2 regions of the Isoptericola maris genome follow, and region 2 is predicted to be linked to the other one. Evidence: riboswitches for the same ligand, from Rfam matches in the RefSeq annotation. Region 2 holds a riboswitch; the other holds the start of a gene.
What was found. Region 2 has a riboswitch for thiamine pyrophosphate ahead of ACH5HR_RS13915 (thiamine ABC transporter substrate-binding protein). Riboswitches for the same ligand answer to the same signal wherever they lie in the genome.

Region 1 (4,204 bases), on a different contig from region 2:
GGCGCAGCTCCGCCCGGGCCACCCCGCAAGCGGTCGACCGCGTCGAGGAACGCATCGAGACCGTGCGGGGCGCGATCGACCCGGCACGTGACGACGTCGAGCGACTCCATGCCGACTACACGGAGCACGCGCTCGCGCCCGTGGCCGACAACCCGGCCCAGGCCGGACGCCTCCTGGACTTCGCCGCCCGGAGCGCAGGCGCCGCCCGGCGCAGGCTCGCCTCCCAGCAGGTCGCCGAAGCGGCAGCGGGGACGCGCGCGGCCGAGGACGCCCTCCACCGCGCCGAGGGCCTGCTGTCCGCCGTCCATGACTTCGAGTCGGAGGCACTGCGTGCCGAGGCTGCCCTCGGCGCACTGGTCGCCGAGTCCCGCACCGAGCTCGCCCAGGCCCGCGCCATGCCGGCGACCCGCCGCGAGGGCGCCGTCGACCTCGCGGCGGACGCCCTGTCCGAGACGTTGCGGACCCTGCCCGCGCCCGGGGCGCCGACCGACCCGATCGCCACCCTGACCCGGCTCCGTGAGGCCAACACCGCCTTGGACGACGCCGTCCGTGACCGGATCGAGCGCGACGAACGCTCCCGGCGAGCAGCAGCGCAGCGCGGGCCCGCGCTCGACGACGCGGCGCGCCAGGTCGCGGCGGCACGCTCCGTCGTGGACGACTACCGCGCGCCGGTCGGCCCCGACGCCCGCACCCGGCTCGCCGCGGCCGAGCGCGAGCTCGCCGCGGCACGGGACGTCACCGACGCCGAGGCAGCGGTCGACGGAGCGCGCCGCGCGTCCGCCCTGGCCACCGAGGCCGCCGACCTGGCACGCCGAGACGTCGCGCATCCTGGCCCGCAGCCGTGGGAAGGACACCGTCGGCCCGCGTCCGGCCGCACCGGCTCCGGAGCGTTCGGCGCCGTCCTGGGTGGCATGGTGCTCGGCGGCATCCTGGACGAGATCGGCGACCTCGGCGACCTGTTCGACTGACCCTCCCGTGCCGAACGTCATGGTCACGCCCGCTTTGGCCGGTGAGAACGGTCCGGACCACGACGTTCGGCGTTGCTAAGGACTCTCGACGAGCACCCCGCGCAGCGCCCAGAAGTGGTCGACCGGGCCGCAGCCGCTGCCGACCTCGAGCGCCGTTCCCGCGACGACGGCGTCCGTCAGCCAGGCCTTGGTCTCCCGCAGCGCTCGCTCCCACTCGCCGTGACGGGCGTAGCGCGTGACCAGCCCGCTGGACAGCGAGCACCCGGTACCGTGCGTGCTGGTCGTGGGGACGCGCCGGCCCGGCAGCTCGGCGACGACGCCGCCCGGCCCGACGAGCGCGTCCGGCACCTCGTCGCCGGGCAGGTGACCGCCCTTGGCCACCACGAGCACGTCGTGCCGGGCGGCCAGCCGGGCAGCCTGACCGAGGACGCCCGTCCAGGTCGTCGCGACGGGCGTGCCCAGCAGGACGGCCAGCTCGGGGACGTTGGGCGTCACGACGTCCGCCCGGTCGAGCAGCCGGCGCACCGCGTCCTCGGCGGCGCGGTCCAGCAGACGGTCCCCCGAGGTCGCGACCATGACCGGGTCGACGACGACGGGGGGACCGTCGACTCCCGCGCCGTCGTCCAACCACCGGGTGACGACGTCGGCGACCGCCGACGACGCCAGCATCCCCACCTTGATCCCGTCGAGCGCGACGTCGGCACGCAGCGTGTCGAGCTGCGCGGCGAGGAACGACGGGGGCGGTACGTGCACGGCGCTCACCCCTCGGGTGCTCTGCGCCGTCAGCGCCGTCAGCGCAGCCATGCCGTAGCCACCGGCTGCCGCGATCGCCTTCAGGTCCGCCTGGATGCCGGCCCCCCCGGACGGGTCCGAGCCCGCGACGGACAGCACCCGCGGGACGGGGCGCGGGCGCCACGGCGATCCGTGGCGGGTGGGCAGGGTCGACGGCATGGGCGACATCCCTTCGTCAGTGCGGACTGCATCAGGTTCGACGGGTGTGATCTCAGCTCCCGGTGGGCGCACCCCGTGTCGTGGGACCACCGTAGCCTGCCGCCACCAGGGCCTGAGACGGTGTCTCGGGCTCGCGCCGCCGGCACCGGACCGGCGATCTTGCCGATGCCACCCGGCGGGCCGGCACCGCACGCTATTTGGGCAGCAACGGCTCCCGCCGGGGGCCCCGTCAGAGAGGACGTACGATGCAGCACTCACCGAGCACCTCCCGGACCCGCCAGCGGGTGACCGGCATCCTGGCCTCGCTCGCCGTCGCCGTGGGCGTCGGCATCGCCGCCGGCCCCGCCGCCCAGGGCGCGGACAACCCCCACGAGCGTGGCCCGAACCCGACCGAGTCGAGCATCGAGGCGTCGCGCGGCAGCTACTCGATCTCCGAGCGGAACGTCTCCAGCCTCGTCTCGGGCTTCGGTGGCGGCACGATCTACTACCCGACCACGACGCGCGACGGCGACTTCGGCGCCGTCGTCATCTCGCCCGGCTACACCGGCACCGAGCGGACCATCTCGTGGCTGGGTCCGCGGCTCGCGTCCCAGGGCTTCGTCGTCCTGACGATGGCCACGAACTCGATCTACGACCAGCCCGACTCCCGAGCCCGCCAGCTCCAGGCGGCCCTCGACTACCTCACCGACTCGAGCCCGGTCGCCGACCGGATCGACGCCGACCGGCTCGCGCTCATGGGCCACTCGATGGGCGGCGGCGGCACGCTGCGCGCGGTGGACGACAACCCGGACATCAAGGCCGCCATCCCCATGACCCCGTGGCACGTGAAGAAGAACTGGTCGTCGGTCAGCACCCCCACGCTGATCTTCGGCGCCGAGTACGACTCCGTCGCCCGGCACGAGACGCACGCCGAGCCGTTCTACGAGTCCTTCGACCGAGACCTTCAGAAGGCCTACCTGGAGCTGGACGGGGCCAGCCACTTCGCTCCCAACAGCTCCAACACGACGATCGCGAAGTACTCGATCTCCTGGCTCAAGCGGTTCGTCGACGACGACACGCGGTACACGCAGTTCCTCTGCCCGGGACCCTCGACCGGGTGGTTCTCGGACGTGGAGAAGTACGAGAGCTCGTGCCCGTTCTGACCCGGGCCTGACCTCGTCCCGACCGGGACGGCGGACCTCGACGGCGGGCGGGCGCACCCGATGCGTCCGCCCGCCGTCGTGTGCGGTGGCACACCGCGGGGACCGGGCACCCGTGTCCCGGCACAAGGACGAGTGGCGCGACCGTGCGGTCGACCTAGCCTCTCGGCATGCAGACCACCGCGATGCGAGGGCACACCGAGCTCGCCCGCGGGCTCCGGCTCCATGCCGACGGTCCCGTGCACGACGCCTACGCCAGCCTCAGCCTCGCCCGGTCCGAGCTCGGCGAGCAGCCCGGGGCCGCGCTGATCGCCACGCTGGCCGCCGTCAACGCCGCGTGGAGCGCGGGCGACCATGTCGCGTGCGTGGAGGCGCTGACCACGGCCCTGGGTCAGGCCGCTCTCGACGGCGCTCCCCGGGACTACCTGACCGGGATGCTCGCACTGCTGCACGGCCGGACGTCGGAGGCTGCCGGACCACTGCGTCGGGTGGTGCGCGGCGCGCTCGCCGGGCACGATCCCGAGGCGCTCCTGCGTGGCGCGGCCGCCGCACTGCTCACCGGAGACGTCCAGGACGGGTGCCGCGCGGGGGCCCGTGCGCTGGCCGCCGCTCGTGCGGCCGACGACCCCGCGCTCGTCGCCCGCGCCACCGAGTACGTGGCCTACGCCGAGCTGCGAGCGGGACGCCACGCGCAGGCGCGCGAACACGCGCTGACGGGGCTGCGCGCCGCGGAGCAGTCACGTCGCGCCAACACGGCGGCGCACCACCACGCGGTGCTGGCCCTGACGGCGGCCGTGCAGGGACCTTCGGGGGACGTCGTCGACCATGCCACGACGGCCCTGGCGACCGCCGGCCGCCACGGGCTCACCCAGCCGGTCACGCTGGCCGAGTGGGCGCTCGCCCGGACCGAGCTCGTCGAGGGCCGGCCCGCCGACGCGGCGAGCCGGCTGGTCTCGCTGCTGGCGTCGGCCGAAGGCGCACACTTCGCGCTGCGCGGCCTGGTGCTGCCGACGCTCGTCGAGGCGGCCGTCGGAGCCGGCGACCATGCCACGGGTCGCGCCGCACTGCCGGAGCTCGCCAGGTGGAGCCGCACGGCGTCCGACCCGCAGGGCCCGGCCCTGCTCCTGCGCTGCCGCGCTCTGCTCT
Region 2 (4,204 bases):
TCGTCGTTCCCACGTCGGAGGCTCTCGTGCCCACTCTCGTACTGCTCGCTCTCGTCGGACTCGGGGCGCAGCTCGTCGACGGCAGCCTGGGCATGGCCTACGGGGTCACCTCCACGACCCTGCTGCTGATGATCGGCACGAACCCGGCCGCAGCCTCGGCCACGGTCCACCTGGCCGAGATCGGGACGACGCTCGCCTCCGGTGCATCGCACTGGCGCTTCGGCAACGTCGACTGGCGGGTCGTGGCGCGCATCGGCCTGCCCGGCGCGGTCGGCGCGTTCGCCGGCGCGACGTTCCTGTCCTGGCTCTCCACGGAGATCGCCGGCCCGCTCATGTCGGTGCTGCTGCTCGGCCTGGGGGTCTACGTCCTGTTCCGGTTCACCTTCCGCGGGCTGCGCACCGACCGGATCGGGCAGCCGCTGCGCCGCCGCTTCCTGACGCCGCTCGGCCTGGTGGCCGGGTTCATGGACGCCACCGGCGGGGGCGGCTGGGGGCCCGTCGGTACCCCCGCGATCCTCGCGAGCGGACGTCTCGAGCCCCGCAAGGTCGTCGGTTCGATCGACACCAGCGAGTTCTTCGTCGCGGTGGCGGCCAGCCTCGGCTTCCTCGTCGGCCTCGGGACGGCCGGGATCGACGGCTCCTGGGCGATCGCGCTGCTGATCGGCGGGCTGATCGGCGCACCGATCGCTGCCTGGATCGTCCGGTGGGTGCCGCCGCGCGTCCTGGGCTCCGCGGTCGGTGGGGTCATCGTGCTGACGAACACGCGCACGCTGCTCCGCACCGACCTGGTGTCGGTGGGCAGTGCCGCGACGACGGTGATTCTCGCCGTCGTGGCTGCCGTCTGGGTTGGTGCGGTCGTCTACTCGGTCCGGGCGCACCGCAGCGAGCGTGCTGCCGCAGCCGCCGAGTCGTCCGGGGCAGGGGACGAGGAAGCGTCCGACGCGGCCCCCGTCGGATGACGGAACGCCTCCTCAGGTGGCAGTTCTGGGCCTCGGGAGTACGGTGGGCGGCACACGAGTCCTGACCGGGTGCTGAGCCCGGAACCCGGGGGAGATGTCATGAGCGGTTCGTCGTCGCACCGCACCGTCGGGGGTGCCGGCCTGGCCGGCGCGGCCGAAGTTCTCGCAGCGGGTGTACAGCTCGTCGTGGGCCGGTACCGGGTCGAGCTCGACTCCGGCCGCACCTGGTGGTCCGACGAGGTGTACCGGATGCACGGGCGTGAGCCGGGCGAGATCGAGCCGAGCATGGACGCGCTGAGGTCTCGCACGCACCCCGACGATCGCAGCCGGGTCTCCCGGACCGCCGTGGTGGCGATGCGGTCGGGACGGCCGTTCAGCAGCGCCCACCGGATCGTCGACCCGCACGGGAAGGCGCGGACGGTCGTGGTGACGGGGCAGGCGCACCTCACCGACGACGGCGAGATCACGCACGTCGCAGGCTATGTGCTGGACGTCAGCCCGGTGACCCGTGAGGCGCTGGACCGCGAGTCCCAGCGCGCCGTGGGACGGGCCATGGTGTCGGCCTCTGCTGTCGAGCAGGCCAAGGGTGCGTTCATGGTGGTGCACGGCATCGCGGAGGCCGAGGCCGGCGACAAGCTCGGCGAGGCGGCTGCACGGGCCCAGATCCCGTTGCAGGCTGCGGCCGCTCAGATCGTCGAGGCGATGGCCGGCGCCGACGGCGACCCGGCGGTGCGGCTCGAGGCGGCCCTGGCCGCCGTCCACACCGTGGAGCGGCCTCGTGGGCACGAGGCGCAGCTGGCCCGACGGCGGCAGCGCACCCGCGGCTGAGCGCGCCTGCGCCGGTCCGGGCCTCAGACCACGGAGACCTGCTTGGCCCGCCGGTCCACGGCCTTGGTGACGCCCTGCCGGGCGAGCCGCCGGGCGAGGACGGCGACGCCGCCGGTGACGGCCGCGAACGTGATCGCCTGCACGATCGGGATGTCGTCCGCGTCCAGGTCGATCGGGGCGTCGTTCCCCGTGGCCTTCTCCCAGATCACCTTGATGAGCTTCTGCGCGACCCACCCGGCCGCGAACGTCGCCGCGACCGTCCCGATCTTGAGGCCCAGCGAGGGCTCGGACTGCGGGGAGAGCTCAAGGTGATCCACGGATCCTCCAGTACCAGACGGCGGCATCGGGCGAGGCTCGCGAGGGGTCCGCCCGACGGACGTCACCACCGTAGCGTGCGCACGGTGTGTAGGCTCGGAGGGAACGACAGGGGAGCGCCACCGAGCGCTGAGAGTGCGGATCTCCGCAGACCCTCGAACCTGACCCGGTTAGCACCGGTGGAGGAAGTCGGGCTTCTCGATCCCGTCGTCCGTGGACATGGACGACGGCCCCCCTTCAGATCCGTCTGAGGAGGACGAATGATCATCCGTACCCGCCGCACCCTGGCGACGGTCGCCGCTGTCGGCCTGCTGCCCGCACTGGCCGCCTGCTCGGGCAGCGAGGCCCCGGGGGAGTCCGGTGGGTCGTCGACCGACGGCGAGCTCTCGGGCACCGTCACGCTGGTCACCCACGACTCCTTCGCCCTGAGCGACGGGCTGCTGGAGTCCTTCGAGTCGAAGACGGGGCTGCAGGTCGAGCACGTGGCCGCCGGCGACGCGGGCACGCTGGTCAACCAGCTCGTCCTGACGCAGGACAGCCCGCTCGGGGACGTGGTGTACGGCGTGGACAACACGTTCGCGTCACGCGCCGTGGAGGCGGGGGTGTTCGAGCCCTACACGCCGACGGACCTCGACCCGTCGGTGACCGCGCAGGCGGAGCCGGGCCTGGTGGCCCTGACCCCGATCGACCGTGGCGACGTCTGCCTCAACGTCGACACGGCCTGGTTCGAGGACGCGGGCATCCAGCCGCCGGCCACCTTCGAGGACCTCACCGAGGAGGAGTACGCCGACCTGACCGTCGTCACCAACCCGGCGACGTCGTCGCCCGGCTTCGCGTTCCTGCTGGCCACCGTCAGCGCGTTCGGCGAGGACGGATGGCAGGACTACTGGGCCGAGCTCGCGGACAACGGTCTGCGCGTCACGGACGGCTGGTCGGACGCGTACTACGTCGACTTCTCGGGCGGGGGCGAGGGCGGCGAGCGACCGATCGTGCTGTCGTACGCGACGTCGCCGGCGGCCACGGTCACCGAGGACGGCAGCGCCTCGACCACCGCGGCGTTGCTGGACACCTGCTTCCGCCAGGTCGAGTATGCGGGCGTCCTCGCGGGGTCCGACAACCCGGACGGCGCCCGGGCGCTGGTCGACTTCCTGACGTCGGGGCCGGTGCAGGCGGACGTCCCGGGCAGCATGTACATGTATCCCGCGGACGAGTCCGTGGAGCTGCCCACCGAGTGGGAGCAGTTCGCGCCGCTCGCCGAGGAGCCGCACGAGGTCGCCGCGGAGGAGATCGCGGCGCACCGTGACGAGTGGATCGAGCAGTGGACGGCCACGGTCATCGGGTGAGCCGGAGGCGACGCGAGGGTGAGGGGCGCAGCGGAGCAAGACACTCGCCCGGAGCGGAGCCGCAGGGTCACCCGACGCAAACCCGGGTGAGCCGGAGGCGACGCGAGGGTGAGGGGCGCAGCGGAGCAAGACACTCGCCCGGAGCGGAGCCGCAGGGTCACCCGACGCAACTCCGGGTGAGCCTGCGGCTCCGACCCCGGCAGGCGTGGCTGGGCTGGGGGGCCGCGGTCGGTGTCCCTCTGGTGTTCCTCGCCGTCTTCTTCGCCTGGCCGGTGGTCGCGCTGGTCGTCCAGGGCTTCTTCGCGGACGACGGCGCGGGCGGGCGCACGCTCGACCTCTCCGGCTTCGCGGAGGTCCTGGGTCAGCCGCGCACGTGGCGGGTGGTGGGGCAGACGCTCGCGCAGGCGTCCGTGGGGACGGTGCTGAGCGTGCTGCTCGGCATCCCGGGCGCCTACCTGCTGTACCGGTGCCGGTTCCCCGGTCGGACGTTGCTGCGTGGGCTGGTGACGGTCCCGTTCGTGCTGCCGACCGTCGTCGTCGGTGTCGCGTTCCGGCACCTGTTCACGCCGTCGGGGCCGCTGGGGTGGCTCGGGTGGGAGGAGAGCTTCGCGGGCGTGGTGGTCGCGCTCGTGTTCTTCAACTACTCGGTGGTGGTCCGCACGGTGGGCGGGCTGTGGGAACGGCTGGATCCCCGTGCCGAGCAGGCTGCGCGGGCTCTCGGTGCGACGCCGTGGCGCGCCTTCCGCACGGTGACGCTGC

Region 1: it holds a riboswitch for thiamine pyrophosphate, as region 2 does, so the genes downstream of both, thiD (bifunctional hydroxymethylpyrimidine kinase/phosphomethylpyrimidine kinase) here and ACH5HR_RS13915 (thiamine ABC transporter substrate-binding protein) in region 2, are expected to answer to the same signal.

Annotation. Positions count from the first base shown of each region.
Region 1 covers NZ_JBLUNY010000001.1:231,554-235,757, reverse strand. Annotated here, with positions in the region: gene ACH5HR_RS01120 (hypothetical protein) at 1-968, shown strand, start outside; gene thiD (bifunctional hydroxymethylpyrimidine kinase/phosphomethylpyrimidine kinase) at 1,044-1,919, opposite strand; TPP riboswitch at 1,911-2,005, opposite strand; gene ACH5HR_RS01110 (alpha/beta hydrolase family protein) at 2,165-3,061, shown strand; gene ACH5HR_RS01105 (LuxR C-terminal-related transcriptional regulator) at 3,229-4,204, shown strand, end outside.
Region 2 covers NZ_JBLUNY010000010.1:961-5,164, forward strand. Annotated here, with positions in the region: gene ACH5HR_RS13900 (sulfite exporter TauE/SafE family protein) at 27-959, shown strand; gene ACH5HR_RS13905 (PAS domain-containing protein) at 1,059-1,787, shown strand; gene ACH5HR_RS13910 (DUF4235 domain-containing protein) at 1,811-2,104, opposite strand; TPP riboswitch at 2,203-2,307, shown strand; gene ACH5HR_RS13915 (thiamine ABC transporter substrate-binding protein) at 2,363-3,445, shown strand; gene ACH5HR_RS13920 (ABC transporter permease) at 3,628-4,204, shown strand, end outside.